DNA from 4 places in the Cedecea neteri genome. Region 4 is predicted to be linked to each of the others. Evidence: predicted binding sites of a transcription regulator. Region 4 holds the regulator's gene; each other region holds the start of a gene.
What was found. The regulator CRP, encoded in region 4, controls carbon source genes, mostly activating them, when cyclic AMP is high. The targets are predictions, from matches to a motif close to ATGTGANNNNNNTCACAT.

Region 1 (7,789 bases), 380 kb from region 4:
CGGCAGCGTGAGCAAATCGTACGGCGTCTTCCATCAGTTTTTCTTCCAGCAGCGCAGTCACCAGCGCGCCGTTAAAAGTGTCGCCAGCGGCGATAGTATCGACAGCTTTTACCTTAAAGCCCGGCACTCGTTTGCCGTGACCTTTTTCGCTTAGCCATACGCCACGGCTACCTAGCGTGATAATCACCGTGTCGATACCTTTACCGTGCAGCACTTCTGCAGCTTTGGCGGCATCTGCATCGCTCTCAACGCGCACGCCGGTCAGCTTTTCTGCCTCAGTTTCGTTCGGGGTGATCATATCTAACAGAGACAGAAGCTCATCAGAGAGTTCACAGGCCGGGGCGGGGTTAAGAATCACTTTGGTCTGGTGCTGATGGGCAATTTTAGCCGCTGCCAGCACGCTCTCAAGCGGGGATTCCAGCTGCATTAATAAAGCAGAAGATTCGGCGATTTTCTGCTGTTGCGCTTCCACCAGCTTGGGAGTCAAAGCGGCATTCGCGCCGGCGTGAATGCCGATCACGTTTTCACCTGCGCCGTTGACAAAAATCAGTGCCACGCCGGTCGCTTCATCTTTAATCGTGCTGATTGGCGAAGTATCAATATTGTCGCTGGCAAGCTGCTTACACACGCGGCCGCCGGTATCGTCATCGCCCACACAGGCAATAAACGCAATGTCTGCTCCACTGCGCCCTGCCGCAACGGCCTGGTTCGCACCTTTACCGCCGAACGCCACCTGATACCCCTGCCCGGTAACGGTTTCGCCAGGAGTAGGGAAATGTTCGAGGTTGAGGATATGGTCAGCATTGATGCTGCCAAGAACGACGAGTTTGCCTGTGCTTTTCATATCTTAATATCCAGTTTGAGTGCGCCGCTCATGCCTGAGCGGCGCGTTGCCCTGCTTTTCTTTGATTCTTATTTGGTGATCAGTTTCAAATCAACCGGGATTTTCGCATCTACTTTCTCGCCTTTCAGCACTTTATCAGCGGTTTCCACACCGATAACGCCGATCTGGTCAGCCATCTGGGCAACCGTTGCGCCCAATTTGCCGCCTTCAACCGCTTTCACGCCGTCAGCTGTACCGTCGAAACCAACGACCAGCACATCAGATTTACCCGCGGTTTGCAGCGCACGCAGGGCACCCAGTGCCATTTCGTCGTTCTGAGCAAACACAGCCTGAACATTAGGGTGTGCAGTCAGCAGGTTCTGCATAACGTTCAGGCCTTTAGTACGATCGAAGTCAGCAGGCTGGCTGGCCAGTACGTCAAATTTATGTGCCGCAACTGCCTGTTTGAAACCTTCACCACGTTCACGGGCCGCGGAAGCACCGGCAATACCCTGCAGTTCAATAACTTTCGCGCCGTCGCCCAGTTTCTTAGCGATGAAATCACCGGCCATTTTGCCGCCAGCAACGTTATCAGAAGCGATGTGGCTCACCACGGTACCCTGGTTGGCCATACGGTCGAGGGTGATCACCGGGATTTTAGCCTGGTTTGCCATCTTAACGGCATTGCCCACCGCGTCGGAATCCGTTGGGTTAATCAGCATTAATTTGGTGCCGCGAACCGTTAAGTCCTGCACGTTGGCCAGCTCTTTTGCCGGATTGTTTTGTGAATCCAGCACCACCAGGTTGTAGCCCAGTTTGTCGGCTTCTTTCTGCGCGCCATCTTTCAGCGACACGAAGAACGGGTTATTCAGGGTAGAAACCACCAGCGCGATGGTGTCTTTTGCCATGGCGTTTGCGCTTACGGTGGCGCTCAGGGCGACAGCGGAAACCAGGGTAGCCAGTTTTTTCATGTTCATAGTCAGATGTCCTGTAGGGTTATGGTTTTACTGCTTTTTATTGTCCACCAGCACCGCCAGCAAAATTACCACCGCTTTGACGATCATCTGGTAATAAGAAGAAACACCTAATAAATTCAGACCGTTGTTCAGGAAGCCGAGGATCAATGCCCCGATCAGCGTGCCGACAATCCGGCCTTTGCCGCCTGCCAGGCTGGTGCCGCCCAGCACAACCGCCGCGATAGCATCCAGTTCATATCCCGCGCCCGCCGTTGGCTGCGCAGAGGAAAGACGCGCTACTTCGATGATCCCGGCCAGTGACGCCAGCAGACCACACAGAGAGTAGACGATGATTTTCACTTTGTTGACGCTAATGCCTGACAGACGAGTCGCCGCTTCGTTACCGCCGAGCGCATAGATGTAACGTCCCAGGCGAGTATGGTGCAGCATGTACCACGCGGCCAGGAAGACAATCGCCATGATCCAGACCGGCGTTGGGATCCCCAGCGGGCGGCCAATACCGAACCAGCCAAACAGGTCCGCATTGTCCGAGAAGCCGGTGTTCATCGGGCTGCCGTTGGTGTAAACCAGCGTCACCCCGCGCAGCAGCAGCATCATCACCAGCGTGGCAATAAAGGCCTGAACCCGCCCTTTCGCGACAATCACACCGGTTACGGCACCAATGGCAGCCCCAAGAGCCAGCGCAGCGGCAACGGCCACCAGCGCATTCACCTCAAAGCCCACAATTGAGGCCGCCACCGCCCCGGTCAATGCCAGAAGAGAACCGACGGACAGGTCGATCCCGGAGGTCAGAATGACCAGCGTCATCCCCACCGCCATAATGGCGTTCACCGAGGTTTGCTGCAGGATGTTGAACAGGTTATTCACGGTAAAGAAGTTCGGGCTCAGGGCCGAGACAATCGCAATCAGCACCAGCAGAGCGATCAGCGATTTTTGCTCCATCAGCCACGCTTTGGTGAACCAGCGACGGGTGGACACGGTCTGGGTACTCATTTATCTAACTCCTGATTCACTCGATTAAGCTTACCGACGGCCGCGGCCATCAGCGCCTCCTGGGTGGCATCTTCACGGGAGAATTCACCGCTCAGTCGCCCTTCGTGGATAACCATAATGCGGTCGCTCATGCCCAGCACTTCCGGCATCTCGGACGACACAAGGATGATGCTCAACCCTTCGGCTTTAAACTGGTTAATTAACTGATAAATTTCTTTTTTCGCCCCGACGTCCACGCCACGAGTTGGCTCGTCGAGGATCAACACTTTCGGGCGGGTCATCAGGCCGCGCGCGATGGCGACTTTCTGTTGGTTACCGCCGGAAAGCAGGCCGATTGGCTGTTCCATGGACGGCGTTTTGACGTTGAACAGGCGAATAAAGTCCTGTACCGCCTGCTGCTCATCTTTGTGCTTCAGGCTGCCGGCCCCGCGGCTGAAATAGCGCAGCGCGGTCAGCGACATGTTCTCCTTCACCGACATCCCTAATACCAGGCCATCACGCTTGCGGTCTTCAGAGATATAAACGATGCCGTTAGCCAGGCCATCCTGCGGAGAACGCGTTACCACTTCGCGGCCATCGAGTGCCACATAGCCGCCGGTTCTGGGCAGAGCGCCGTACAGCACTTTCATCAGTTCGGTACGCCCGGCGCCCATCAGCCCGGCAACGCCAAGAATTTCGCCTTTGCGCAGCGTGAAAGAAACCTCCTTCACACCTGGGCCAGATACGTTATCAACCCGCAGGCGAATGTCGCCCGGCTGCTTGTCCAGATGTGGGTACTGGTCTTCCAGCTTGCGGCCAACCATCATTTCGATCAGCGTATCTTCGGTAAGCGTGGAGACTTCGCGCTCGGCAATAAACTGCCCGTCACGCAGAACGGTAACGTCGTCGCACACCTCAAAAATTTCTTTCATTCGGTGGGAGATATAAACGATGCCGCAGCCCTGAGCCTTCAGCTCACGGATAACGCGGAACAGCGACTCGGTTTCCGTGTCGGTCAGCGCATCGGTCGGTTCATCCATAATGATGACTTTGGACTCAAAGCTCAGCACCTTGGCAATCTCAACCATTTGCTGATCGCCAATCGACAGCTCGCCCACCAGACGTTCGCTGGTGTAGCGTAAATTCAGCTTCGCCAGCAGCTTGTCGGCTTCGCGGTACATCTTCTTCCAGTCAATGTTGCCAAAATGCCCGACAAACTCACGGCCAAGGAAGATGTTCTCCGCGATGCTGAGCTGCGGGATCAGGTTGAGTTCCTGGTGGATAATCCCGATGCCAGCTTCCTGAGAGGCTTTTGGCCCGCTAAAGGCGGTTTCCTTTCCCAGCCACAGCAGCGAACCGGCATCTTTGGTATAGATCCCGGTCAGAACTTTCATCATCGTGGATTTGCCGGCGCCGTTCTCACCCACCAGCGCCATGGCGCGGCCCGGGTAGACGTTCAACGCCGCGCCAGACAGGGCTTTCACCCCTGGGAACGATTTATCGATCCCTTTAAGTTGCAGTAAGGGTTCCATGCTGACCTCCTCAGAAGGTTACGCCGGCACAGAGAATGATATTCGCATACGGGGAGCACTCCCCGCTGCGAATAACCGCATGTGCATCCGCGGTGTGCTGCTTGAACTGCTCATGGCTGATGTAACGAATAGTTATGGTGTTTCCCTGGTGTTTTTGCAGTTGCTCAATATGGATGAGCAACGTTTCGTGAAGTGCGGGATTATGTTGTTTGATTTCAGAAGCAATGATTGCCGCCTCAACCTGCATTTCCTGCGTTACCACGTCCACGACCTGCATAAAGCCCGGAACGCCGTGAGTTAATGCCAAATCAATGCGCTGAGTATGGCGCGGAATTGGCAGCCCGGCATCGGCAATCACCAGCGTATCGGTGTGCCCCAGGCGGGAGATAACGGCCGAAATATCAGCGTTAAGAACGGTACCTTTCTTCATTTTCCTGCTCCACTAGCGAAACGTTTCGCTGATAATGAGTGTAGGAAAAGAGGTGACGGTTAAACAACCACCAGGTTAAAGAAGTGTGATCAACATCGAAACGTTTCGACAGCAAAAGTAAAACGGCAACTATGGTTGCCGTTTTTAATGTTTATTCCCTCTCCCTGTGGGAGAGGGCCGGGGTGAGGGCATCAGGCCAGTAAAGACTGGCTGACTTAAATCTCGACCTGGGTGCCCAGTTCGATAACCCTGTTCGGCGGGATCTCAAACTGATCAGGCGCGCGTAGCGCATTTCGCTGCAGGGCGAGGAACAGCTTGCCGCGCAGGCGAAGGTACCAAGGACGCTTACCGATAATCAGCGACTCATGCGACATGAAGAACGAGGTTTCCATCATCCGGCAGCTCAGGCCTTCCAGACCGCAGCGGTGGAAAATCTCTTCCACGTTCGGCGTTTCACGCCAGCCGTAGCTGGCCACCACGCGCCAGAAGGTGGGCGACAGCTGCTCAATAGAAACGCGCTTAACGTTGTGAACGTATGGGGCGTCTTCGGTGCGCAGCGTCAGCAGAACGACTCGTTCATGTAACACTTTGTTGTGCTTGAGGTTATGCAGCATAGCAAACGGGATCACGTTCAACGCGCGGGACATATAAACCGCTGTGCCAGGCACGCGAACAGGCGGAGACTTCTCAAGGGACGCAATCATCGCTTCGAGAGAGTTACCGTGCTCGTGCATGCGGCGCAGCAGGCGGAAACGCTCGCTCTTCCACGTCGTCATGATGGTAAACATGACAAGCCCCAGCGTGAGCGGCAGCCAGCCGCCGGAGACGATTTTCTCGAGGTTAGCAGAGAACAGCGGCACGTCGATAAACAGGAAGCCCACGCACATCAGGAGCACAGCAATTTTATTCCAGTGCCAGTTTTTGCGCGCGACGGTACAGCAGAGAATCGAGGTCAGCACCATCGTGCCGGTTACTGCGATCCCGTATGCCGCCGCCAGGTTACTTGAATGTTCGAAGCTAACGATGACGATCACCACGGCGATATACAGAATCCAGTTAATCGCTGGAATGTAAATCTGCCCGGATTCCATTTCCGAAGTATGGATGATGCGCATCGGCGAGAGATAACCCAGGCGAACCGCCTGACGCGTCAGCGAGAATACGCCGGAAATCACGGCCTGAGAGGCAATCACCGTTGCCAGCGTCGCCAGAACCAGGAGCGGGATCAGCGCCCAGTCAGGTGCCAGCAGGAAGAACGGGTTTTTAATCGCTTCCGGGTTCTTTAACAGCAGCGCGCCCTGACCAAAATAGTTAAGGACTAATGACGGCAGAACCGCAATAAACCATGCGATACGAATAGGGAGCTTACCAAAGTGCCCCATATCGGCATACAGCGCTTCAACGCCGGTGATAGCCAGCACAACCGCCCCGAGCGCAACGAACGACACGGCTTTATATTGCACGAAGAAATTCACCGCCCAGGCCGGGTTAAGCGCCTGCAGAACTTCCGGGTTGCCGATAATACTGCGCGCCCCCAGTACAGCTAGCGTCAGGAACCACAGCAGCATAACAGGCGCGAACAGCTTGCCCACGATGCCGGTGCCGTGTTTTTGAATCATAAACAGCAGCGTCAGAACAATAATAGAAAGGGGGACAATGTACTGATCGAGCTGCGGCGCGGCTATCTCAAGGCCCTCTATGGCCGACATCACCGATATCGCCGGCGTGATAACCACCTCGCCGTAGAAGAAGCTGCCGCCAATCAACCCCATGATCACCAGTACAGAGGTCATTCGCGCCGTCGTATTACGCCCGGCAAGCGACATCAGCGTTAAGATCCCGCCTTCCCCGGCGTTATCCGCCCGCATCACGAAGGTGAGATATTTGATGGAGACGACCAGTACCAACAGCCAAAAAATTAACGACAAAAAGCCAAACACGGCGTCGCGTTCAACGCCAAACCCAAACTGCCCGGACAGACATTCACGAAGGGTATAAAGCGGGCTGGTACCAATATCACCGTACACAACCCCGATAGCAGCCAGCGTAACGGCCGGCAACGATTGTTTATTATCAGCGCTCATAGACTAATCTTTTGTTGGAATCCCGAAAACGTGTGCTTAGTCCCTTGGCCCACAAAACGGCGCACAGTATGCACGATAATTGTGTAAATCGTACTCCTAAATGCATTTGACTTATCTCAGCTCAAACGTTGCATGCGGCATAATCAGCACATTAACTGGCTAAAAATAAACGCTATACTCGCGTTTCTCCACAGGGTTAACCGCGTAAGGATGCAAAGCTAATTATGGCTCAATCACATTTGCTGGCTGAAAGAATTTCTCGTCTCAGCCAGGCGCTGGAAAAGGGACTTTTTGAACGTCAGCACGCCGTTCGTCTCTGCTTGCTGGCGGCACTGAGCGGCGAAAGCGTCTTTTTACTTGGCCCGCCAGGCATTGCAAAAAGCCTGATCGCTCGCCGCCTTAAATTTGCCTTTCGCGAAGCGCGCGCCTTTGAATATCTAATGACTCGCTTCTCAACGCCAGAAGAAGTTTTTGGCCCGCTTTCTATTCAGGCGCTAAAAGATGAAGGCCGCTATGAGCGCCTGACCGCCGGCTACCTGCCGGAAGCCGAAATCGTGTTTCTGGATGAGATCTGGAAAGCCGGCCCGGCAATTCTCAACACCCTGCTGACCGCCATTAACGAACGCCGCTTCCGCAACGGCGCCAGCGAAGAAAAAATCCCTATGCGCCTGCTGGTGGCCGCCTCCAACGAGCTGCCCGAAGCGGACAGCAGCCTGGAAGCACTGTATGACCGCATGCTGATCCGCCTTTGGCTCGACAAGGTGCAGGACAAAGCGAATTTCCGCTCAATGCTCATCAGCCAGCACGACGAAAACTTTAATCCGGTCACCGAAAACCTGCAGGTTACAGATGAAGAATATTTCACCTGGCAGCAGCAAATTGGCGGTGTTGCGCTGCCGGACGACGTTTTTGAACTGATCTTCACCCTGAGGCAGCTGCTTGAGGCCACGCCGGGGGCGCCTTATGTTTCC
Region 2 (7,789 bases), 480 kb from region 4:
CCTGCGCAAAGAGCGCAGCGATGAAATCCCGGAAGATGCTAAGGTCATCATGCGTGAACTGGGGATCGATCCGGATACGTGGGAATATTAAGATCTGGTGTTAAGGCGTCTGCGGGCGCCTTTTCTTATTGTTTTACCGGATAACAGACACAAAAAAGGCGCCTTCAGGCGCCTTTCTCTTTCCAGAGTGCGAAACTTATTTTTTCGCGCCTGGTACGCTGAAGCGCTTGTTGAAGCGATCAACACGGCCGCCGGTAGCAACATCACGCTGTTTACCAGTGTAGAACGGGTGGCACTGACCACATACGTCCAGGTTCAGATCGTGACCTACGGTGGAGCGGATCTTGATAACATTACCGCAAGAGCAGTTTGCAGTAATTTCTTCGTATTTAGGATGGATATCTTTTTTCATGGTAAACCTCGGTAAAGGCCGCGTCGCTCTTCCAGCCCTAACGCCAGACACCACGCGATGTTAATAAATTAGGTTTTTTGATACCAAAACTGCGCATCAAAGGCGGCGAATCATACAGAAATTGCTCACCCGGTGCAAACTGATCCGCAATTTTGCAAGCGCACAGTGTACACTAATACGTCATTTTTTTCAGCCTGGATGCTTTCATGCCCGTAGCCCACGTTGCACTGCCGGTTCCGCTGGCCCGTACCTTCGACTATCTGCTGCCAGACGGCGTGCAGGTTAGCGCAGGCTGCCGCGTGCAGGTGCCGTTTGGCAAGCAACGCGAAGCTGTCGGTATCGTCATGTCGGTCAGCCAGTCGAGCGATCTGCCGCTGGAAAAACTCAAACCCGTTGGCGAAATTCTCGATGGTCGCTCGCTGTTCACGCCCTCACTCTGGCGCGTGCTGCTGTGGGCTGCGGAGTATTATCATCACCCGATTGGCGAAGTGCTCTTTCATGCTCTGCCTATTCTTCTTCGCCAGGGGAAACCCGCGCACCACGCTCCACTCTGGTACTGGTTTGCTACGGAAGAAGGCAAAGCCGTTGACCTGAACAGTCTCAAACGCGCCCCTAAACAGCAGCAGGCGCTGGCGGCGCTGCGGCACAATATTGTCTGGCGGCATCAAATCAGCGAGCTGGAAATCAGTGAACCTGGGTTACAGGCGCTGAGAGCAAAAGGCCTGTGTGATTTAAAAAGCGCAGCGCCTGCGGAAGAAGACTGGCGGTCAAGCTATGCCGTGGCTGGTGAACGGCTGCGACTGAATACGGAACAGGCCACCGCCGTGGGGGCTATCCACAGCGAATCAGACCATTTCTCCGCCTGGCTGCTCGCCGGCATCACCGGCTCCGGCAAAACTGAGGTTTACCTCAGCGTGCTTGAAAATGTGCTGGCGCAGGGCAAGCAGGCTTTAGTGCTGGTGCCCGAAATTGGCCTGACGCCGCAAACCATCGCCCGCTTCCGGGAACGTTTTAACGCGCCGGTTGAAGTCTTGCATTCCGGGCTAAATGACAGCGAAAGGCTCAGCGTGTGGCTAAAAGCACGCAGCGGTGAGGCAGCCATCGTCATCGGTACCCGTTCTTCTCTGTTCACGCCGTTCTGCCGTCTCGGCGTCATCGTCATCGATGAGGAGCATGACAGCTCCTACAAACAGCAAGAAGGCTGGCGCTACCACGCTCGCGATTTAGCCGTTTACCGGGCGCATGCTGAAAACATTCCGATCATTCTCGGCTCGGCAACGCCAGCGTTAGAAACTCTGCACAATGTTCAGGTGGGAAAATATCGCCAGTTACGCCTGACTAAACGTGCAGGAAACGCACGCCCGGCTCACCAGCAGGTTGTTGACCTGAAAGGGCAGCAGCTCAAAGCAGGTTTAGCCCCAGCGCTGCTAAAAAAGATCGGCGAGCATCTTGCCGCGGATAACCAGGTGATCCTTTTCCTCAACCGCCGCGGATATGCCCCTGCCCTGCTCTGCCACGAATGCGGCTGGATTGCGGAATGCGCACGGTGCGATCATTACTACACGCTGCACCAGGGCCAGCGCCACCTGCGCTGCCACCATTGCGACAGCCAGCGCGCGATCCCGCAGCAGTGCCCGCAGTGCGGCTCCACGCATCTGGTTCCGGTGGGGATGGGGACCGAGCAGCTTGAACACAGCCTTGAGCCTCTATTCCCGAACGTACCGATTTCCCGTATCGACCGCGATACCACCAGCCGCAAAGGCGCGCTGGAACAACAGCTGGCCGAAGTGCACCGGGGCGGCGCACGAATTCTAATCGGCACACAAATGCTGGCTAAAGGGCACCACTTCCCTGATGTCACGCTGGTCGCCTTACTCGACGTAGACGGCGCGCTTTTCTCCGCAGATTTCCGTGCTGCCGAACGCTTTGCCCAGCTCTACGTCCAGGTTTCTGGCCGAGCGGGGCGAGCCGGTAAGCAAGGTGAAGTCCTGCTGCAAACGCACCATCCGGAACACCCTTTGCTGCAAACGCTGCTGACCAAAGGCTACGACGCGTTTTCCAGCCAGGCATTGAGCGAGCGCCAAACGGTATTTTTGCCGCCGTACACCAGCCATGTGTTGATTCGGGCCGAAGATCAGACCAACCACCAGGCGCCGCTATTTTTGCAGCAGTTGCGTAATTTGCTGGAAGCCAGCCCGCTGCGCGATGAGCAGCTCTGGATCATGGGGCCGGTTCCTTCGCTGCAGCCAAAACGCGGCGGGCGTTTTCGCTGGCAAATTTTGCTGCAGCACCCGTCACGCGGGCGCCTGCAAAAACTGGTCAGCCATTCACTCACGCTGATCAACACGCTCCCCGAAGCCCGGAAAGTGAAATGGATGCTGGATGTCGATCCTATCGACGGGTAGCACAATCGGGCTGGTTATGCGAAGCCGATCGAAAAATCTAATACTCATCACATTTCTTGTGAAAAATTTGTAACCGCTTACAGCCAACTTCTGCTAAGAATGTGATGACTGTCAGACACACAGGAGTGTTGACGATAGCGGCGTGCATGTGAGGAGAAGAAGTGAAGCCGAAGAAACCGGTGGTGAATGCCACCATGAAAGATGTCGCCGTGCAGGCAAAAGTGTCTACTGCAACGGTATCCCGCGCCTTAATGAACCCGGACAAAGTTTCACAAAGCACCCGTAATCGCGTGGAACAGGCGGCGATTGAAGTGGGGTATTTGCCTCATTCTCTGGGGCGTAACATCAAACGCAGCGAATCACGCACTATTCTGGTCATCGTGCCGGATATCTGCGATCCGTTTTTCAGCGAAATCATTCGCGGGATTGAAGTCACCGCAGCTTCACACGGCTACCTCGTGCTGATTGGCGATTGCGCCCACCAAAATCAGCAGGAAAAAACCTTCATCGACCTGATCATCACCAAACAAATTGATGGCATGCTGCTGCTGGGCTCACGCCTGCCGTTTGACGCCAGCAAAGAAGAGCAGCGCAATCTGCCGCCGATGGTCATGGCCAATGAGTTTGCCCCTGAGCTGGAACTGCCCACGGTGCATATCGACAATCTGACCGCCGCCTTTAACGCCGTTTACTATCTGCAAGAGCTCGGGCATCAGCGCATTGCCTGTATTGCCGGGCCTGAAGAAATGCCGCTCTGCCATTATCGCTTACAGGGATACGTTCAGGCGCTGCGCCGCAACGGCATCGTCGTCGATCCTCACTATATTGCACGCGGTGATTTCACCTATGAAGCAGGCGCCGCAGCGCTGGCACAGCTTATTGCCCTGCCCGAACCGCCAACCGCCATTTTCTGCCATAGCGACGTGATGGCGCTAGGGGCGCTGTCTCAGGCGAAGCGCAGCGGGCTTAAAGTGCCGGAAGATTTATCGATTATGGGCTTCGACGACATTGCCCTGTCGCAGTTCTGTGACCCGCCCCTCACCACCGTAGCGCAACCCCGTTTCGATATTGGTAAGGAAGCTATGCTGCTATTGCTGGACAACATGAACGGCCAAAACGTTAACAGCGGCTCACGCCTGCTGGATTGCGATCTTATTGAGCGAGGCAGTACCGCCGCGCCCGGCAGCAGAAATTGAGCCGTTTTTAAGACTGCATAAACTGGTCAAAGCCCCGCCCCTTAAGTAACATGGCGGACTGATAAACGAATAAAGACAGCGAAACGATAGTGGCACAACGAGATTATGTAAGCCGCGGGCAATCGGCAGGGACGCGGCGCAAAAAAAGTACACCCCGCAAAAAGCAACGTAGTCTGCCCTCCGTCTCTCCAACGATGGTTGCCATTGCGGCCGCAGTCGTGGTGGCCTTTGTTGGCGCTCTTTACTTTATTACTCACCATAAGAAAGAAGAGATTGACGCGCTCCCTGGCCACAAAGTGACCGGCAATGGCTTGCCGCCAAAACCAGAAGAGCGCTGGCGTTATATTAAAGAGCTGGAAAACCGCCAGCCCGGCGTCCGTGCGCCTACCGAACCTACCGCCGGCGGCGAAGTCATGAATCAAAGTCAGCTAACCAACGAACAGCGCCAGTTGCTCGAGCAAATGCAGGCGGATATGCGCCAGCAGCCAACGCAGCTGAATGAAGTCCCGTGGAATGAGCAAACGCCTGCCCAGCGCCAGCAAACGCTGCAGCGCCAGAAACAGATTGTGCAGCAAACTCAGCCCGTGCAACAGCAGCAGTGGAACACGCAAACGCAGCAGCCTCGGGTTCAGCAGCGTGTAGCGGAACAGCCATACCAGCAGCCAAAAACTGTGCCGCAGCAACAGCCGAAAACCTCAACGGCAAATAACCAGCAGCCGTATCAGGATCTGCTGCAGACGCCGCCGCACAGCCAGCAAAAAGCGCCACAACAAACCAAACCGGTTCAGCGTGAAGCTCAGCCTGCGCCAATTACGCGTGAGCCGGAAGTAGCTAAGCAGGCTCCTGCTGCTCAGGAGAAAAAAGACGAAAAACGCTGGATGGTGCAGTGTGGTTCGTTTAAAGGCAGCGAGCAGGCAGAAACAGTTCGTGCTCAGCTGGCATTTGAAGGGTTTGACTCCCGCATTACCACCAATAACGGCTGGAACCGCGTCGTCATTGGGCCAATCAAAGGTAAAGACAATGCCGACGGTACCATCAATCGGCTGAAGATGGCTGGCCATACCAGCTGTATTCGTCTTGCCGCCGGGGGTTGAAACCCCAAAATTGCCCCCCATTTATAATGGCATTAGGCCCTGCGCACCGCGCAGGGCTCCTGTTTAGCTGATGCAAAAGGGGTCCGATCGTGACAACAATAGTAAGTGTACGTCGTAACGGCCATGTGGTTATTGCCGGCGATGGCCAGGCCACGCTGGGTAATACCGTCATGAAAGGTAACGTCAAAAAAGTACGTCGCCTGTACAACGATAAAGTGATCGCAGGTTTTGCCGGCGGTACTGCGGATGCCTTCACGCTGTTCGAACTGTTTGAGCGCAAGCTGGAAATGCATCAGGGTCACCTGGTTAAAGCCGCCGTTGAGCTGGCAAAAGACTGGCGTACCGACCGCATGCTGCGCAAGCTTGAGGCGCTGCTGGCCGTGGCCGACGAAAGCGCGTCGCTGATCATCACCGGTAACGGGGACGTCATCCAGCCTGAAAACGATCTGATTGCCATTGGCTCCGGCGGCCCGTACGCCCAGGCTGCAGCCCGTGCCCTTCTGGAAAATACCGAAATGGGCGCGCGCGATATCGCTGTGAAAGCGTTGGATATTGCAGGTGATATCTGCGTCTATACCAACCACTTCCATACCATCGAAGAATTACCGTCTAAAGCGTAAGGATCTCCCATGTCTGAAATGACCCCACGCGAAATTGTTAGCGAGCTGAATAAACACATTATCGGCCAGGACAACGCTAAGCGCTCCGTCGCTATCGCCTTACGTAACCGCTGGCGCCGTATGCAGCTTGATGAAGAGCTGCGCCATGAAGTTACCCCTAAAAACATTCTGATGATCGGCCCGACCGGCGTGGGTAAAACCGAAATTGCCCGCCGCCTGGCAAAACTGGCCAACGCGCCGTTCATCAAAGTTGAAGCGACCAAATTCACCGAAGTCGGCTATGTGGGCAAAGAAGTGGATTCCATTATCCGCGATCTGACCGATGCCGCAGTCAAAATGGTACGCATGCAGTCTATCGAGAAGAATCGCTACCGCGCTGAAGAGATGGCCGAAGAGCGCATTCTCGACGTGCTGATCCCACCGGCGAAGAACAACTGGGGTCAGGCGGAAGCCCAGCAGGAACCTTCCGCAGCTCGCCAGTCGTTCCGCAAGAAACTGCGCGAAGGGCAACTGGATGATAAAGAGATCGAAATCGATCTCGCCGCTGCGCCGATGGGCGTTGAAATTATGGCTCCTCCTGGCATGGAAGAGATGACCAGCCAGCTGCAGTCCATGTTCCAGAACCTGGGCGGCCAGAAGCAAAAACCACGCAAGCTGAAAATCAAAGATGCGATGAAGCTGCTGGTGGAAGAAGAAGCGGCGAAGCTGGTGAACCCGGAAGAGCTGAAGCAGGACGCCATCGACGCAGTTGAGCAGCACGGGATCGTGTTTATTGACGAAATCGACAAAATTTGTAAGCGCGGCGGCAACAGTTCCGGCCCGGATGTGTCCCGCGAAGGCGTACAGCGTGACCTGCTGCCGCTGGTAGAAGGTTGCACCGTTTCCACCAAGCACGGCATGGTAAAAACTGACCACATTCTGTTTATCGCGTCCGGCGCATTCCAGGTTGCCAGCCCGTCAGACCTTATTCCTGAGCTGCAGGGGCGCTTGCCTATTCGCGTTGAGCTGCAGGCGCTGACCGTGGACGATTTCGAGCGCATCCTGACCGAACCTAACGCCTCCGTGACCGTACAGTACAAAGCGCTGATGGCAACCGAAGGCGTGAACATCGACTTTACCGAAGATGGTATTCGTCGTATTGCTCAGGCGGCGTGGCAGGTGAACGAATCAACCGAAAACATCGGGGCGCGTCGTCTGCACACAGTCCTTGAACGTCTGATGGAAGATATCTCCTATGACGCCAGCGAGTTAGATGGTCAGTCCATCCTGATCGATGCCGAATACGTCGGTAAACATCTGGATGAGCTGGTTGCAGATGAAGACCTGAGCCGTTTTATCCTATAATCCGGCTAACGCATTTTCTTCATTTGAAATGGAGGGCTTATGCCCTCCATTTTTTATCTAAACTGGCAACCAAATAATGAGCGATTCGCAATCTACAAGTGTCACCCAGGCCTGGCTGGAAAGCCTTCGCCCACGCACGCTGCCTCTGGCGTTTGCTTCAATCGTCTGCGGTTCGGCCCTGACTTACTGGCAAGGTGTCTTTGACCCGGCAGTGGCGCTGCTGGCGCTGCTGACCGCCGGGCTTTTGCAGATCCTGTCTAACCTCGCCAATGACTATGGCGACGCGGTCAAAGGCAGCGACAAAGAAGACCGTCTCGGGCCATTACGCGGGATGCAAAAAGGGATGATTACTCAGGCGCAGATGAAACGTGCACTGGTCATCACCGTCATCCTCATTTGTCTGTCGGGTCTGTCGCTGGTCGCCCTTGCCTGCCATACTTTCTCCGACTTCATGGGCTTCTTGCTACTTGGGTTACTGTCTATCGTCGCCGCCATTACCTATACCGTCGGCACCCGTCCTTATGGCTACATGGGGCTGGGAGATATCTCAGTCCTGGTGTTCTTCGGTTGGATCAGCGTGGCGGGCACCTGGTATCTGCAGGCTAACTCGCTGGCAGCGCTGGTGATTCTGCCGGCCACGGCCTGTGGGTTACTCGCCACTGCAGTGCTGAATATCAATAACCTGCGTGATATCGATAGCGATCGTGAGAACGGTAAA
Region 3 (7,789 bases), 1.9 Mb from region 4:
AGCCAACGTTTACGAAGGTGTAGTTGAGGGAGAAGATTTTGGGCTTCAGGCTGATGTCCAGCGTTTCGGAAAACCACGCCTTCACCACCACGGAGAACACGGTGTAAGAACAGTTGATAATGGAGTAAAACAGCACCACCAGCCCGGCGTGGTGCACCAGCGGGATCACCGCAAAGCCGCCGAAGAAAATGACGATAGCCAACAGCATCGCCTTTTTCTTATCAAATTTGTCCGCAAGAATGCCAAACCACAGGCTGAATAGCACCCCGGCCACCAGCGCGACGGTAATCGCCAGGCCGATATCCTTCAGCGCCATATGGTATTCGCGTGAAAGATAAATGGTCATAAACGGCAGCGTCAGACCTCGCCCGATCGTCAGCAACAGCGAAGAAATAAGTAATACAGTTGTTGCAAGTTGTTTACCTGCAAACAGATTTCTGAGGGCGGTCATGGTGGCCTGTTTTAGCGATCAAGAGGTAAGGGAACGGGAAAGATTTATCACGAAAAATCAGCCTGGTATAGCAACCAGATCTGACATAAGCACGATACAACACATCTGTACTCCTGACAAAAAGTGGGATCTGTATCTGTTTGCTTAAGGGGATAAGGTTTATTTTTTTACAAATCGATAATAAATACAGGGGTGGAATAATGACGCGTAAAGATGGACTGCTGGCGTTACTGGTGGTGGTGATTTGGGGTGTGAATTTTGTAGTGATTAAGCTGGGACTACATAATATGCCGCCGCTGATGCTGGCGGGGCTGCGCTTTTTGCTGGTGGCGTTTCCGGCGCTGCTGTTTGTGGCCCGGCCAAAGCTGCCGTTCCGGCTGCTGGCAGCCTATGCGCTGACCATCAGCTTCGGGCAGTTTGCCTTCCTGTTTACTGCGATCAAGTTTGGGATGCCCGCCGGGCTGGCTTCGCTGGTGCTGCAGTCTCAGGCGTTTTTCACCATCATTCTGGGAACGTTTTTCTTTGGCGAGCGCCTGCAGGCTAAGCAACTGGCCGGGATCACCCTGGCGGTCTTCGGCGTGCTGGTGCTGATTGAGGGCAGTTTCGAAGGCCAGCATGTCGCGCTGCTCGGCTTTATGCTGACCCTGGCGGCAGGTATGAGCTGGGCGTTCGGCAATATCTTTAACAAGATGATCATGCAGCATGAGCAACGCCCGGCGATCATGTCGCTGATTGTCTGGAGTGCGCTTATCCCGGTGCTGCCGTTCTTTGCGGCAAGCTGGCTGCTGGACGGCCCGGCAACGATGCTGCAAAGTCTGGTGAACATCGATATGACGACTATTCTGTCGCTGATCTATCTGGCGTTTATCTCCACCATTGTGGGCTACGGTATCTGGGGCACGCTGCTGGGGCGCTATGAAACCTGGCGCGTGGCGCCGCTGTCGCTGCTGGTACCTGTGGTGGGTATGGCCAGCGCGGCGTTGCTGCTCGGTGAAAAGCTGACGGTAATGCAGTTGCTGGGAGCAGTGCTGATTATGGGCGGGCTGTATATTAACGTCTTTGGTCTGCGTTTTGGCCGGTCGGTGAAGCGGGCTTCATCCTGATATTCGCGGCACCCGCCCAGCATCGGGCGGGTCAGCCTTTATCTTACGAACGCGAATGACCGTGGTAGTACGGTGAACCCAGCTCTTCTGAACGTTCAGCCGCCGTTTGCTGCGGGCCTTTAGGCAGTTGACTGCCGGAGCAGGTTATCATGTTGCCGTAGTTAGCCTGAGTGGCGTTGAAGCTGCCGGATTGCTCCGCAAGAGCGTTAGTTGATGCCAGCGCCAGAAGGAGCGCGGCTGCGGAGATGACTTTCATATTTCCTCGGTTACGTCTGCAAAACAGACGGTGATGCGTTAGTTACACAAACTGCAATACTGGTTGTACGGGTGCAGATATTTGCCTTCGCCAGCGAGACGGGTTACGCGGTACTTGTGCGGCGGCACCGAGAAGTAGTTCTTAAAGGTGCGGGTTAAGGTCTGCTGCGATTCAAAACCGTAGCGCTCGGCCAGATAAAGGATCGGTTCGTTGCTCTCTTTAAGCTTCAGCGCGATTTCTGTCAGCTTACGGTTACGGATGTACTGGCCCATTGAGTGGCCGGTTTCTTTTTTAAACATCCGCTGCAGATGCCACTTGGAGTAGCCTGAACGCTGAGAAACCTTCTCCAGCGAGAGCGGGGTTTCCAGGTTCTCTTCAATCCACCCCAAAATGCTTTGAATTGTGACCGCATCATTGTTGCGTCTGGACATCGTTTCACCTCTTTGCAGGTTTACGGCAATACCTTTTTCAACAGGCGATAAAGCGTATCGACTTCGTCGTCCGTCAGGTTTTTAGTGAGTTCTTTATGGAGGCTAAGCCCCACCAGGTTTCGGCATTCTTCACACAGCGCCACGCCTTCTGGCGTCAGCCTGATGAGAACGCCGCGCTTATCGTTGGGGTTCGGCAAACGCTCGACCCAGCCTTTGCACAGCAGGCGGTCCAGCATTCGGGTTAACGCACCGAGGTCAACGGAAAGCACTTTTTTCAGCTCGACTGGGGTAATACACACTTCATAGTGAATGGAGCACAGCACCTTAAACTGGGTCGCGGTGATATCCAGCGGGGAGAGTGAATCGTTTAACAGGCGATCTTTATGCTGATTCACCATGTGGATCAATCGCCCGAGGGGGATCATTTCGTTAAACAGATCACAGGTGCTTTTCACTATGTTTGCCCAGGCAAGTAGATTAGTCACGGCAGATACTATTGCCGAGGCAAGTATAAGTCAACGTGATGATTCAGCCGATGCCACGAATAGCTAAAACGCTTCAACAGCGGTCAGTAAACTGCGGGCTGCTATAGTCTAACCTGCGCTATAGCTGCTCAATAAAGGACAAAAAAAGGATAAAAATATGATGGATTTACTCAGGGCCATCGGCCTTGGCCTTGTGGTACTGCTGCCGCTGGCGAACCCGCTCACCACCGTGGCGCTGTTCCTTGGGCTTTCCGGGGACATGAACAGCCGGCAGCGTGACCGCACGGCACTCATGGCTTCGGTGAATGTGTTTGCCATCATGATGGTGGCGTATTACGCCGGGCAGGTGGTGATGAACACCTTCGGGATTTCGATTCCCGGGCTGCGTATCGCCGGGGGCTTGATCGTCGCCTTTATCGGCTTCCGTATGCTGTTCCCGCAGCAGAAAGCGCATGAATCCCCCGAGGCGAGAAGCAAGTCGGAAGAGTTAAGCGAAGAGCCGGAAGCCAATATCGCTTTTGTGCCGCTGGCGATGCCGAGCACGGCAGGGCCGGGCACCATCGCGATGATCATCAGCTCCGCGTCTACCGTGCGGGCGGGCTCCGACTTCCCGAGCTGGGTCATAACCGTTGCGCCGCCGCTGATTTTCCTGGCAGTGGGCGTGATTCTTTGGGCCAGCCTGCGCAGTTCTGGCGCGATTATGCGTATGGTGGGCAAAAGTGGTATTGAAGCGATTTCCCGCCTGATGGGCTTCCTGCTGGTGTGTATGGGCGTGCAGTTTATTATTAACGGCGTGCTGGAAATTATTAAAACTTATCCCGCCTGATTTGAGCGTGCCGGAAAGAAAAATGCCCTCGTGATGAGGGCATTTTTGTTAATGCGTGGCCTGGGGCTGTTCTTCCAGAGCCACCGGCCAGCGGCGGAACACCACAATGGACCAGACCAGCGCGATAAGCGCCGGAATCGCACCGATAAAGCCGATATCTGACATGGAAATATGCAGGCTGACCTGGTTCCCCACCAGCGCGCCCGCGCCAATGCCGATATTAAAGATCCCGGAGAACAGCGACATCGCCACGTCGGTGGCATCCGGCGCCAGGGCCAGGACTTTAACCTGCATTCCCAGGGCTACGATCATGATTGAAATGCCCCAGAACAGGCTGAGTCCGGCAAGGGTGAGTTCGCTTTGCGCGGCGGGCAGCAGGAGGACTAGGCAAGCGGCCATCAGCGCAATCGCGCCGGACACCAGCCCCGAAGCGTATTTATTCCCCCATTTGCCAAACAGCACGCTGCCGATGATGCCCGCGCCGCCAAACAGCAGTAAAAGCAGGGTGGCAAAGTTAGCGCTAAGCCCGGCTATCTGCTGGACGAAAGGTTCAATGTAGCTGTAGGCGGTGTAATGCGCGGTAACCACCACCGCGATCAAGGCATAGATATTGACCAGCGCCGGGCGGCGGAACAGTTTGGGCACGCTGGACAACGAGCCAGAATGTTCGCTTGGCAGTTTGGGCAGAAGTTTTATCAGGCAGAACAGCGTGATGGCTGCCACGACGCCAATAACGAAGAAGGTGGTACGCCAGCCGAAATACTGCCCGACGATACGCCCGATAGGTAAACCCAGCACCATCGCCAGCGCCGTGCCGGTGGCGAGCAGGCTTAACGCCTGAGCTTTTTTGCCCGCCGGCGCCATGCGAATGGCCAGGGAAGCGGTAATCGACCAGAAAATAGCGTGGGCGAAAGCAATCCCGATGCGACTGATAACCAGCACGGTGAAATTCCAGGCGAGGAACGACAGCACGTGGCTGGCAATAAACAGCAGGAAGATACTAATCAGCAGGCGACGGCGCTCAACCTGGCTGGTCATCAGCATAAAGGGCAGCGACATCAGGGCTACCACCCAGGCGTAGATAGTCAGCATGATCCCGACCTGCGCGGTTTCCATGCCAAAGCTTTGCGCGATGTCGGACAGCAGGCCGACGGGCACAAATTCGGTGGTGTTAAAAATAAAGGCGGCGACGGCGAGAGTGACGACCCGCAGCCACGCCGTTTTGCGCGAAACGGTAGCAATTGTCATAAGGGATTGTGCAGGTAAATAAGGGGTAGGAATGGCGCGATCATAAAACCATCAGATCGACGATACAACCCATTTTGTGATTTACGTCTCATTTGAGGCTTACGGCTGGGTTCGGTAGAAAAAAAGCAGCGCAGCCTGGGCGACTATGTCATGGTAGAGATGAAGAAAATAACAATGAAAAGCAGGAGTAACGCCAATGCAAGCAATTGACTTTTATATGGTAGACGCCTTTGCAGACACGACGTTTGGCGGCAACGCGGCAGCGGTTTGCCCGCTTAGCGAATGGCTGCCGGACGAAACGCTGCTGAAAATGTCACAGCAGCATAATCAGTCGGAAACGGCTTTTTTTGTGAACACGGATGAGGGCTTCGAGCTGCGCTGGTTCACGACCCAGGGGGAGATCAACCTTTGCGGGCACGCCACGCTGGCGGCTTCGCACGTTATTTTCGAGCATCTGGATTACCCCGAGGCGACGATCCATTTCAGCACGCGTTTTGTTGGCCCGCTGACCGTGACGCGTAACGGCGAGTGGCTGACGCTGGATTTCCCGGCCTGGGAAACGCAGGAGATTACGCCGCTGCCCGAGTTGCTGGCGACGCTGGGCATCAGCGAGTGCAAAGAGGTGCGCGTCGGGCGTGATTATATGGTGGTACTGGAAAGTCAGGCCCAGGTTGAGGCGATTCAGCCCGATATCAACGCCATGATCCCGCTGGAAAAAATGGTCTGTATCACCGCGCCGGGCGAAGGTGAGTATGACTTTGTCAGCCGCTTCTTTTGCCCGGGGGAATCGGTGCCGGAAGATCCCGTCACAGGCTCCGCTCACAGCATGCTGATCCCTTACTGGGCGGATAAGCTGAATAAAACGCATCTGCTGGCGCGGCAGGTCTCTTATCGCGGCGGTGACCTGCGCTGCCAGTATAAGGGTGAACGGGTATTGATTGGCGGCAAGGCCGTGACCTATCTGGTGGGGAAAGTGCTGCTGCGCTAACTGCCGGGCAAAATTCACCGGGATTAATGAATGCAGTTCATAAAGGCTAGCACGTCGGAGTCGATTATTGATGAGTCCGGCCGTGCTAGCCTTATTGCATTCCACAATTCAGGAGAAAAACATGCCTTCTTCCCAGGACGTTATTGTTGTTATCGGCAGCGGGTCGATTGCTCAGGCGATTGCCCGCCGCGTCGGCACCGGCAAACATATTCTGCTGGCCGATATTACGCCGGAAAATAGCGCGATCGCGCAGAAAACATTGCAGCAGGCGGGTTTCCGGGTCAGCACCACCGCGGTTGATGTTCGCTCGCGGGAATCGATTCAAAAGCTGGTGGACCTGGCCTGTGGCCACGGAGAAGTGAAGGGCGTGATCCACACCGCCGGGCTTTCACCTTCCCAGGCTGCCGCTCAGGATATTCTCCGCGTCGATCTCTACGGTACGGCGGTGGTGTTTGAGGCGTTCGGGCAGGTTATCGGCGCGGGAGGTTCCGGGGTGGTGATTGGCTCGCAGTCCAGCCACCGGCTGGATGTGGACGCGCTGACGCAGACCGAGGCCGACGAGCTAGCCACGTTACCGCCGGAACAACTGCTGGAACTACCGCGAGTCAAAGCTATTGATGACAGCCTGTATGCGTATCAGCTGTCAAAACGAGGCAATGCGCTGCGGGTGATGGCCGAGGCGGTAAAATGGGGGCGGCGAGGCGCGCGAATCAACTGCATCAGCGCCGGGATCGTGTATACCCCTTTGGCCTATGACGAACTGAACAGCGCCGAACGCGGGGAGTTCTACTGGAATATGCTGGCGAAGTCGCCAGCAGGCAGAGGCGGCACACCGGACGAAATTGGCGCGCTGGCGGAGTTTCTCTTTGGCCCCAACGGCACCTATATCAGCGGGAGCGATATCCTGATCGACGGCGGGGTCACCGCCGCTTATAAGTATGGCGATCTCAAGGCTTAGTTAAGGCACCTGCGAAGGCAGTTCCAGCAGCGAGATAAAAGCGTCCAGCTGGCGGGTTTTGGCGTCTCTGCGCCACAGCAGCCAGGTGTCCAGATAGCGCTTATCGTCCGGCAGCGGCCAGGTGCTCACCTGATGGCTGCCAGGCATACTCTCCAGCATACTTCTTGGCATCAGCGCCAGCCCTGCGCCAGCAACCACGCAGGCCAGCATTCCGTGGTAAGACTCCATTTCGTGGATCTTGCCCGGCATGGCCTGACTGTCGTGGAACCAGCCCTCAAAGTGACGACGGTAGGAGCAGTTTGCCCGGAAGGCGTAAATACTTTCGCCGTTAACGTCGGCGCCGCTGTGGATTGGGGCGTGATCCGCTGGCGCGACTATAGTCATTTCTTCGCGATAGACTGCCACGCCTTCGAGGGAAGGATGCAGCACCGGGCCATCAACAAAGGCGGCGGCGAGGCGGCCTTCGAGTACGCCGTCAATCTGGTCGCCGGAAGGTCCGGTGGTGAGAGAAAGATGGATTTTCGGGTAACGCTGGTTAAAGTTTGCCAGCACGCCAGGAATGCGTACCGCCGCCGTACTTTCTAACGAGCCCAGCGCCAGCGGACCCTGAGGTTCATCGCCGGACACCACCATGCGCGCTTCATCCACCAGCGCCAGGATGCGCTTGCTGTAGGCCAGGAAGCTGTGGCCGGACGGGGAGAGCTTCAGGCGCTGGTTTTCGCGGATGAACAGCGCCACGCCTAAATCGGCTTCCAGCTGCTTGATGCGGGTCGTGAGATTCGACGGGACGCGGTGTACCTGCTGTGCGGCGGCGCTGATGCTGCCGGTTTCCGCGACGGCATTAAACATTTCCAGCTGAGTGAGATCCATAGCTTTCTCAAATCGTGAAGGGTTTGCTTAGTATTATTCATTTTTAAACTTCGCGCCTCAAGGCTACTGTTAACATCTCATTCACCTGTCGAGGCACCACCATGCAATCAGTAACCGGACAAACCCACGCCATTTCACGCAATCCCGCTACCGGTGAGCGTATTGCGGTTTAT
Region 4 (7,789 bases):
CTGCTCGATGAACCGACGAACCACCTCGATCTCGACATGCGCCAGGCGCTGACCGAAGCGCTAATCGACTTTGAGGGTGCTCTGGTTGTGGTTTCGCACGACCGCCACCTGCTACGCTCCACCACGGACGATCTCTACCTGGTGCATGACGGCAAAGTGGAAGCTTTCGATGGCGACCTCGAGGATTACCAGCAGTGGTTGAGCGACCTGCAAAAACAGGAAAATCAGCCCGCTGAATCAGCGAAGGATAACGCCAACAGCGCCCAGGCTCGCAAGGACCAGAAACGTCGTGAGGCCGAACTTCGCACCCAAACTCAGCCGCTGCGCAAGCAAATTACCCAGCTCGAAAAGCAGATGGAAAAGCTGAACGCTCAGCTCGCAGAAGTTGAAGAGAAGCTGGCTGACAGCGCTATCTACGACCAGAGCCGTAAAGCCGAGATGAACGAATGTTTGCAAACGCAGGTAAAAGTGAAGTCGGCGCTGGAAGAGTGCGAGATGGAATGGCTGGATATTCAGGAACAGCTTGAACAGATGCTACAGGGCGACTAAACGCTAATGTTTCCCTCTCCTCGCAGGGAGAGGGTTTGCCCTCAGCGCCAGATAAGCAGTACGCAGGCGGCGGTTAACACGCCCATGCTGACGTTGAAAATAGCCCAGGAACGACGGCTACGCAGGAACAGGCCAATCAGGCTGCCAAAAGCTATCCAGATAACCCCGGCCACAATGTTGACCAGCGCAATCCCTACGCTAATCATCGCCACGGAATGCAGATAGTCTGCGCCCGCAAGGCTAAAACTGGCTACCGCGCCCAGCGCCATCAGCCAGGCTTTAGGGTTAATCACCTGCAGCAGGCCGCCCTGCCAGAAAGGTACCGGAGACGGCGGGGCCGCATCCGTTTCCAGGCGCTCGTATTTCGCGGTGCCAATTTTCCAGGCCAGCCACAAAAGGTAAACGCTCCCGGCAATCTTCAGGATAAGGTGCAGGGCGGGGTAAAGCAGGATTAAGCTGCCTACGCCGAAGGCAACAAGCACTAAAATGCACTGCATCCCGAGCATAATGCCAATCATCAGCGGCAGGCTGCGGAAGAAACCGTAATTCGCCCCGGACGCGGTAAGTAGCGTATTATTAGGGCCAGGTGTGATGGCGGCGACCCAGAGAAAGCCCAGCATCGAAAGAAAAAGCGTTAAGTCCATGAATTGGGTGCTCCACACCCGAAGAATAATTAGCGAACTAAACGAAACTAACAGTGTGATATGGCCAGTACAAGTCCTTTAGAATTGAATATTCATCATGATGAAGGTGACGATTTCCGCCCGATGCGCGGACTCAGTAACCCGCATCTGCAAACCATGATCCCACGTTTGATTCGTCGTCGAATCAATTTCAAACCCCACTGGCAGCGTCTGGATATGCCGGACGGGGATTTTGTCGATCTTGCGTGGAGCGAAGATCCGCAAACTGCCATGCACAAACCACGCTTAGTCGTGTTTCACGGACTGGAAGGCAGCCTCCACAGCCCCTACGCCCACGGCATGATAGAAGCGGCGAAAAAACGCGGTTGGCTGGGCGTGGTGATGCATTTTCGCGGCTGCAGCGGCGTGCCAAACCGCAAAGAACGCATTTACCACTCCGGGGAAACGGAAGACGGCACCTACTTCCTCGAATGGTTGAATCAGCGCTACGGTGAAGTCCCAACAGCCGCCGTTGGCTTCTCGCTGGGCGGGAACATGCTCGCCTGCCTGATGGCAAAACAGGGCGCGGCCTGCACGCTGAAAGCCGGCGTGATTGTCTCCGCCCCGCTGATGCTGGAGCAGTGTTGCTACCACATGGAGCAGGGCTTCTCGCGCGTCTATCAGCATTACCTGCTGAATCTGCTGAAGAAAAATGCCGCCCGTAAGCTGAAGAGCTACCCTGGCTCGCTGCCTATCGACCTCCGCAAGCTGAAAAGCCTGCGCCGCATTCGCGAGTTCGATGATTTAATTACCTCGAAGATCCATGGCTTTGCCGACGCGCTGGACTACTATCGCCAGTGCAGCGCCATGCCGCTGTTGCCGGAAATTGCCGCTCCGACGCTGATTATCCATGCCAAAGACGACCCTTTTATGGATCACCACGTCATCCCGGATCGCGAAACGCTGCCGCCCAATATCCATTACCAGCTCACGACTTACGGCGGCCACGTTGGCTTTGTCGGCGGGACTCTGCTGCGCCCACAGATGTGGCTTGAGCAGCGTATTCCCGACTGGCTAACCCGCTTCCTGGACCACTAAAATGATCATTCCCTGGCAAGATCTCGCCCCTGAAACGCTCGACAATTTGATTGAATCTTTTGTATTACGGGAAGGCACCGATTATGGTGAGCAGGAGCGCTCGTTGACGCAAAAAGTCGCCGACGTGAAGCGCCAGTTACAAAGCGGCGAGGCCGTGCTGGTTTGGTCTGAACTCCATGAAACGGTGAACATTATGCCGCGCGGGCAGTTTCGCGGCTGACCGCTAACTGGCAGGGTGATCTATACTGGCTGAAAAGTATAACAAGCAGTTACAGACCTCTTTTCCGATCCCTCACGGAGTTTTCACCCTATGTCAGCCAAACACCCGGTTATTGCGGTCACAGGTTCCAGCGGCGCCGGCACCACCACCACCAGCCTCGCTTTCCGCAAGATTTTCCAGCAGCTCAACCTGCGCGCCGCCGAAGTTGAAGGCGACAGTTTCCACCGTTATACCCGCCCGGAAATGGACATGGCTATCCGCAAAGCACGCGATGCTGGCCGCCATATTAGCTACTTTGGGCCGGACGCCAACGACTTCGGGTTACTGGAACGAACCTTTATCGAATACGGCCAGACCGGAAAAGGGCAATCGCGTAAATACCTGCATACCTATGATGAAGCCGTACCGTGGAACCAGGTGCCGGGCACTTTTACCCCGTGGCAACCGCTCCCCGAACCCACCGACGTCCTGTTTTACGAAGGTCTGCACGGCGGCGTGGTCACCCCTCAGCATAACGTCGCCGACTGCGTCGATTTACTGGTAGGCGTGGTGCCCATCGTTAACCTGGAATGGATTCAGAAACTGGTGCGCGATACCAGCGAACGCGGCCATTCACGGGAAGCGGTGATGGATTCCGTGGTGCGTTCCATGGACGATTACATCAACTTCATTACGCCGCAGTTTTCACGTACCCATATCAACTTCCAGCGCGTTCCAACGGTGGATACCTCTAACCCATTTGCCGCGCGAGCTATTCCGTCGCTGGACGAAAGCTTCGTGGTCATTCACTTCCGTGGGCTGGATGACATCGACTTCCCTTATCTGCTGGCGATGTTGCAGGGGTCATTTATCTCCCACATCAATACATTGGTGGTGCCGGGCGGAAAAATGGGGCTGGCGATGGAGCTGATCATGGCCCCGCTGGTGCAGCGGCTGGCGGAAGGCAGGAAAATTGCCTGATGGCGTAAGGGCGGTCTCGATACCGCCCTTTTCACTTTATGCTTCAATAATTTCGTAGCTGTGGCTAATCTCTGCGGCTTTCTCGAGCATCAACGTCACCGAGCAATATTTCTCTGCAGTCAGCTCAACGGCGCGGGCAACGGCACTCTCTTTCAGCTCTTTCCCGGTTACAACAAAATGCAAATGGATGCGGGTAAACAGACGTGGCGCTTCTTCACGACGTTCAGAAGTCAGTTTCACCTCACAATCCGTCACGTCATGGCGGCCTTTTTGCAGAATCGACACCACGTCAATTGAGCTACAACCGCCCGCGGCCATCAGCAGCATTTCCATCGGGCTTGGCGCTTTATCCCCGGAGTTACCGTCCATCAAAATTTGGTGGCCAGAAGCGGATTCTCCGAGGAAGGTCATGCCCTCTACCCATTTAACACGTGCCTGCATTTTACCTACTCCCGTAATAAAATTTTCTTTCAGATTACGCGTCTACGTGAAAACTGGCAACGTAAGGCGATCCAAGTCATGCTGAAACGAGACAATACAAGACACTTACCAAAAGCTATGCTAAAACAATCCGGATGCTGCTGCGATACAGAGACGTTTATGCCGTAAGCAGAGGAAACGACTAATTACAGGCAGCAGGGCGAACCTGCACGCCAGCTCCCAGGGCTTGGGAAAATTTCACGATTGCAACGCCAGACAAGAGGTCCCATGTCTTGTCTTTGGTAGCCAGTTTATAACAGAGGATAACCGCGCATGGTGCTTGGCAAACCACAAACAGACCCGACTCTCGAATGGTTCTTGTCTCATTGCCACATTCATAAGTATCCGTCGAAGAGCACGCTGATTCACCAGGGTGAAAAGGCGGAGACGCTGTACTACATCGTCAAAGGCTCCGTAGCTGTTCTGATTAAAGATGAAGAAGGCAAGGAGATGATCCTTTCTTATCTGAATCAGGGTGATTTCATTGGTGAATTAGGTTTATTCGAAGAAGGCCAGGAACGCAGTGCCTGGGTTCGTGCCAAGACCGCCTGTGAAGTAGCTGAAATTTCCTATAAAAAATTCCGTCAGCTAATTCAGGTCAACCCGGACATCCTGATGCGTCTTTCTTCCCAGATGGCACGCCGCCTGCAGGTGACTTCTGAGAAAGTCGGCAACCTCGCGTTCCTCGACGTGACTGGCCGTATCGCTCAGACGCTGCTTAACCTGGCTAAACAGCCGGATGCCATGACCCACCCGGACGGGATGCAAATCAAGATCACCCGCCAGGAAATCGGTCAGATCGTGGGCTGCTCCCGCGAAACCGTTGGCCGTATTCTGAAAATGCTGGAAGATCAGAATCTCATTTCTGCCCACGGTAAAACGATCGTCGTTTACGGCACCCGTTAATTAGCCCTTATAAAGGCGTGTCGCTTCGGTAACACGCCTTTTTTGTCTCTACAATTCAGGCTATGTGGAAGAGATTAATTTACCACCCGGAAGTTAACTACGCGCTTAGGCAAACGCTTGTGCTGTGTCTTCCCGTGGCTATCGGCCTGTTGCTTGGCAGCCTGCAAAACGGCCTGCTCTTCTCGTTAGTTCCCGCCTGCTGCAACATTGCCGGGCTGGACACGCCACACAAACGCTTTTTCAAACGTTTGATTATTGGCGGCAGCCTGTTCGCCCTCAGCAGCCTTATCCTGCAGCTTCTGCTGCTTTACACCCACATCCCTCTGCCTGCGATATTGATCGTCATGGCTCTGCTGCTCGGCGTGACGGCGGAAATCAGTTCACTTCACGCTCGCCTGCTGCCCGCATCGCTGATCGCCGCTATTTTTACGCTCAGCATGGCCGGAAATATGCCGATCTGGAAACCAATGGTGCTCTATATCTTCGGCACCATCTGGTACGGCGCCTTCAACTGGTTCTGGTTCCGGCTATGGCGTGAACAGCCGCTCAGGGAGTCGCTCAGCCTGCTTTACCGCCAGCTGGCAGATTACTGCGAAGCAAAATACAGCCTGCTAACCCAGCATACCGACCCGGAAAAAGCGCTGCCCCCATTGCTGGCCCGCCAGCAAAAAGCCGTCGACCTGATCACCACCTGCTACCAGCAGCTGCATATGCTGTCGGCCAACCAGCAAAACGGCTACAAGCGCCTGTTACGCGCTTTCCAGGTTGCGCTGGATCTGCAGGAACACATTTCGGTAAGCCTGCACCAGCCTGAAGAGGTGCAAAAACTGGTCGAGCAAAGCCATGCGGAAGCTGTGATCCGCTGGAATGCCCAAACCATCGCCGCGCGTCTGCGCGTGCTGGCAGACGATATTCTTTATCACCGCTATCCAACGCGCTTTACCATGGACAAGCAGATCGACGCGCTGGAAAAAATCGCCCGACAGAACCCGGATAATCCGGTAGGGCAATTTTGCCATTACCACTTCAGCCGCATTGCCCGGGTACTGAAAACTCAGCGGCCGCTGTACGTAAGAGATTTAATGGAAGACCGTGAGCGCCGTCTGCCGTTTTTCCCGGCCCTGAAAAGCTATCTCTCGTTCAAATCCTCTGCTTTGCGCAGCTCCGCGCGTTTAGGCGTGATGCTGACCATTGCCAGCCTGCTGGGCTCCTTCTTACACCTGCCAAAGCCTTACTGGATCCTGATGACGGTGATGTTCGTGACGCAAAACGGCTACGGTGCAACACGGGTGCGCATCGTTCACAGGGCGGCAGGCACCATGGCAGGGTTGTGTATCGCCGGTATCACCCTGCACTTCCACGTCCCGGACAGCTACACCCTGCTGGCGATGTTAATGATTACGCTGGTTAGCTACCTGTTCATCCGCAAAAGCTACGGCTGGGCCACCATTGGTTTTACCGTCACCGCGGTATATACCCTGCAGCTCATCACTCTCAGCGCCGAAAGTTACATCATTCCCCGGCTCATAGACACCCTACTCGGCTGCCTGATTGCCTTTGGCGGCATGATCTGGCTGTGGCCGCAGTGGCAAACCGGCCTGCTGCGTCAGAACGCCCACGACGCACTGGAGGCGGATCAGGATGCTATTAGGCTGATACTAAGCAACGATCCGGAGCCCACGCCGCTGGCCTGGCAACGTATGCGAGTCAATCAGGCGCACAACGCGCTTTTCAACTCGCTCAATCAGGCGATGCAGGAGCCAGGCTTTAACTCCCACTACCTGGCCGACATGAAATTGTGGGTAACCCACAGCCAGTTCATCGTCGAGCATATCAACGCCATGACCACCCTGGCGCGCGAACACAACATGCTGACGCCAGACCTGGCGCAGAAGTACCTGCAGTCTTGTGAAATTGGATTACAGCGCTGCCAGCAAAGGCTAGAGTATGACGGGCCTGGCGGGTCAAACGACGCGAATATTCTGGAACCGGACACGCTGCCCACGGGGCCGTTAAGCACCATGGAGCAGCATTTACAGCGGATTATTGGCCACCTGAACACCATGCATACCATCTCCTCGGTAGCCTGGCGCCAGCGGCCTCATCATGGGATCTGGCTGAGCCGCCGTCTGCGGCGCTCGAGTTAGTTTTAAGCCGCCACCACGTGGGCAACCGCTCTGGCGAAGCGCTGCATCCCTTCCAGGATATCCGCATCCTCGACAATAAGCGAAGGTGCGAAACGCATGACGTCCGGCCCGGCGTTCAACACCATCACACCTTCAGCTGCGGCAGCGTAAAGAAACTCGCGGGCGCGTCCTTTGTACTTCTCGTTAAGCTCTGCACCAATCAACAGCCCCATGCCGCGAATGTCGCTGAACAGATCGAACTGTGCGTTTATCTTTTGCAGTTGCTCAACGAAAAGCTGACGTTTGGCCGCTACGCCCTTAAGGACTTCCGGCGTGTTGATGATATCGAAAGCAGCCCCGGCCACCGCACACGCCAGCGGGTTACCGCCGTAGGTAGAGCCGTGACTGCCTACATGGAACGCGGAGGCAATTTCATTGGTGGTCAGCATTGCGCTCACCGGGAAACCACCACCGAGCGCTTTGGCGCTGGTCAAAATATCAGGCGTGACGCCGTAGTTGATATAAGCGAAAAGCTCGCCCGTGCGGCCCATGCCGGACTGCACTTCATCGAAGACCAGCAGCGCCTGGTGCTCATCACACAAATCGCGCAGCCCCTGCAGGAATTCCGGCGTCGCGGCGGTCACCCCGCCCTCGCCCTGAATCGGCTCCACCACCACCGCGCAGGTATGATCGTCCATTACCGCTTTCACCGCCGCGAGGTCGTTATACGGCACATGAATAATATCGGCAGGTTTCGGGCCGAAGCCGTCGGAGTATTTAGCCTGCCCACCCACGGAAACGGTGAACAGCGAACGTCCGTGAAACGC

Region 1: rbsD (D-ribose pyranase) is a predicted target of CRP. The motif match lies at 4,818-4,835, and genes of this name have one in related genera.
Region 2: cytR (DNA-binding transcriptional regulator CytR) is a predicted target of CRP. The motif match lies at 2,917-2,934, and genes of this name have one in related genera.
Region 3: LH86_RS16270 (sugar transporter) is a predicted target of CRP. The motif match lies at 4,875-4,892, and genes of this name have one in related genera.

Annotation. Positions count from the first base shown of each region.
Region 1 is NZ_CP009459.1:1,095,314-1,103,102, reverse strand. It holds gene rbsK (ribokinase) at 1-844, opposite strand, end outside; gene rbsB (ribose ABC transporter substrate-binding protein RbsB) at 913-1,800, opposite strand; gene rbsC (ribose ABC transporter permease) at 1,828-2,793, opposite strand; gene rbsA (ribose ABC transporter ATP-binding protein RbsA) at 2,790-4,304, opposite strand; gene rbsD (D-ribose pyranase) at 4,315-4,734, opposite strand; gene kup (low affinity potassium transporter Kup) at 4,950-6,818, opposite strand; gene ravA (ATPase RavA) at 7,043-7,789, shown strand, end outside.
Region 2 is NZ_CP009459.1:1,192,401-1,200,189, reverse strand. It holds gene metJ (met regulon transcriptional regulator MetJ) at 1-91, shown strand, start outside; gene rpmE (50S ribosomal protein L31) at 197-412, opposite strand; gene priA (primosomal protein N') at 619-2,817, shown strand; gene cytR (DNA-binding transcriptional regulator CytR) at 2,979-4,013, shown strand; gene ftsN (cell division protein FtsN) at 4,103-5,107, shown strand; gene hslV (ATP-dependent protease subunit HslV) at 5,197-5,727, shown strand; gene hslU (HslU--HslV peptidase ATPase subunit) at 5,737-7,071, shown strand; gene menA (1,4-dihydroxy-2-naphthoate polyprenyltransferase) at 7,148-7,789, shown strand, end outside.
Region 3 is NZ_CP009459.1:3,466,872-3,474,660, reverse strand. It holds gene LH86_RS16300 (MFS transporter) at 1-451, opposite strand, end outside; gene eamA (O-acetylserine/cysteine exporter) at 652-1,554, shown strand; gene marB (multiple antibiotic resistance regulatory protein MarB) at 1,598-1,810, opposite strand; gene marA (MDR efflux pump AcrAB transcriptional activator MarA) at 1,849-2,241, opposite strand; gene marR (multiple antibiotic resistance transcriptional regulator MarR) at 2,262-2,696, opposite strand; gene LH86_RS16275 (MarC family NAAT transporter) at 2,884-3,552, shown strand; gene LH86_RS16270 (sugar transporter) at 3,601-4,800, opposite strand; gene LH86_RS16265 (PhzF family phenazine biosynthesis protein) at 4,997-5,788, shown strand; gene LH86_RS16260 (SDR family oxidoreductase) at 5,910-6,746, shown strand; gene ptrR (putrescine utilization regulator PtrR) at 6,747-7,616, opposite strand; gene LH86_RS16250 (aldehyde dehydrogenase family protein) at 7,718-7,789, shown strand, end outside.
Region 4 is NZ_CP009459.1:716,410-724,198, forward strand. It holds gene LH86_RS03495 (ABC transporter ATP-binding protein) at 1-549, shown strand, start outside; gene LH86_RS03500 (LysE family translocator) at 591-1,193, opposite strand; gene LH86_RS03505 (hydrolase) at 1,254-2,270, shown strand; gene LH86_RS03510 (YheU family protein) at 2,272-2,490, shown strand; gene LH86_RS03515 (phosphoribulokinase) at 2,581-3,450, shown strand; gene LH86_RS03520 (OsmC family protein) at 3,487-3,891, opposite strand; gene crp (cAMP-activated global transcriptional regulator CRP) at 4,204-4,836, shown strand; gene LH86_RS03530 (YccS/YhfK family putative transporter) at 4,899-6,983, shown strand; gene argD (bifunctional acetylornithine/succinyldiaminopimelate transaminase) at 6,986-7,789, opposite strand, start outside.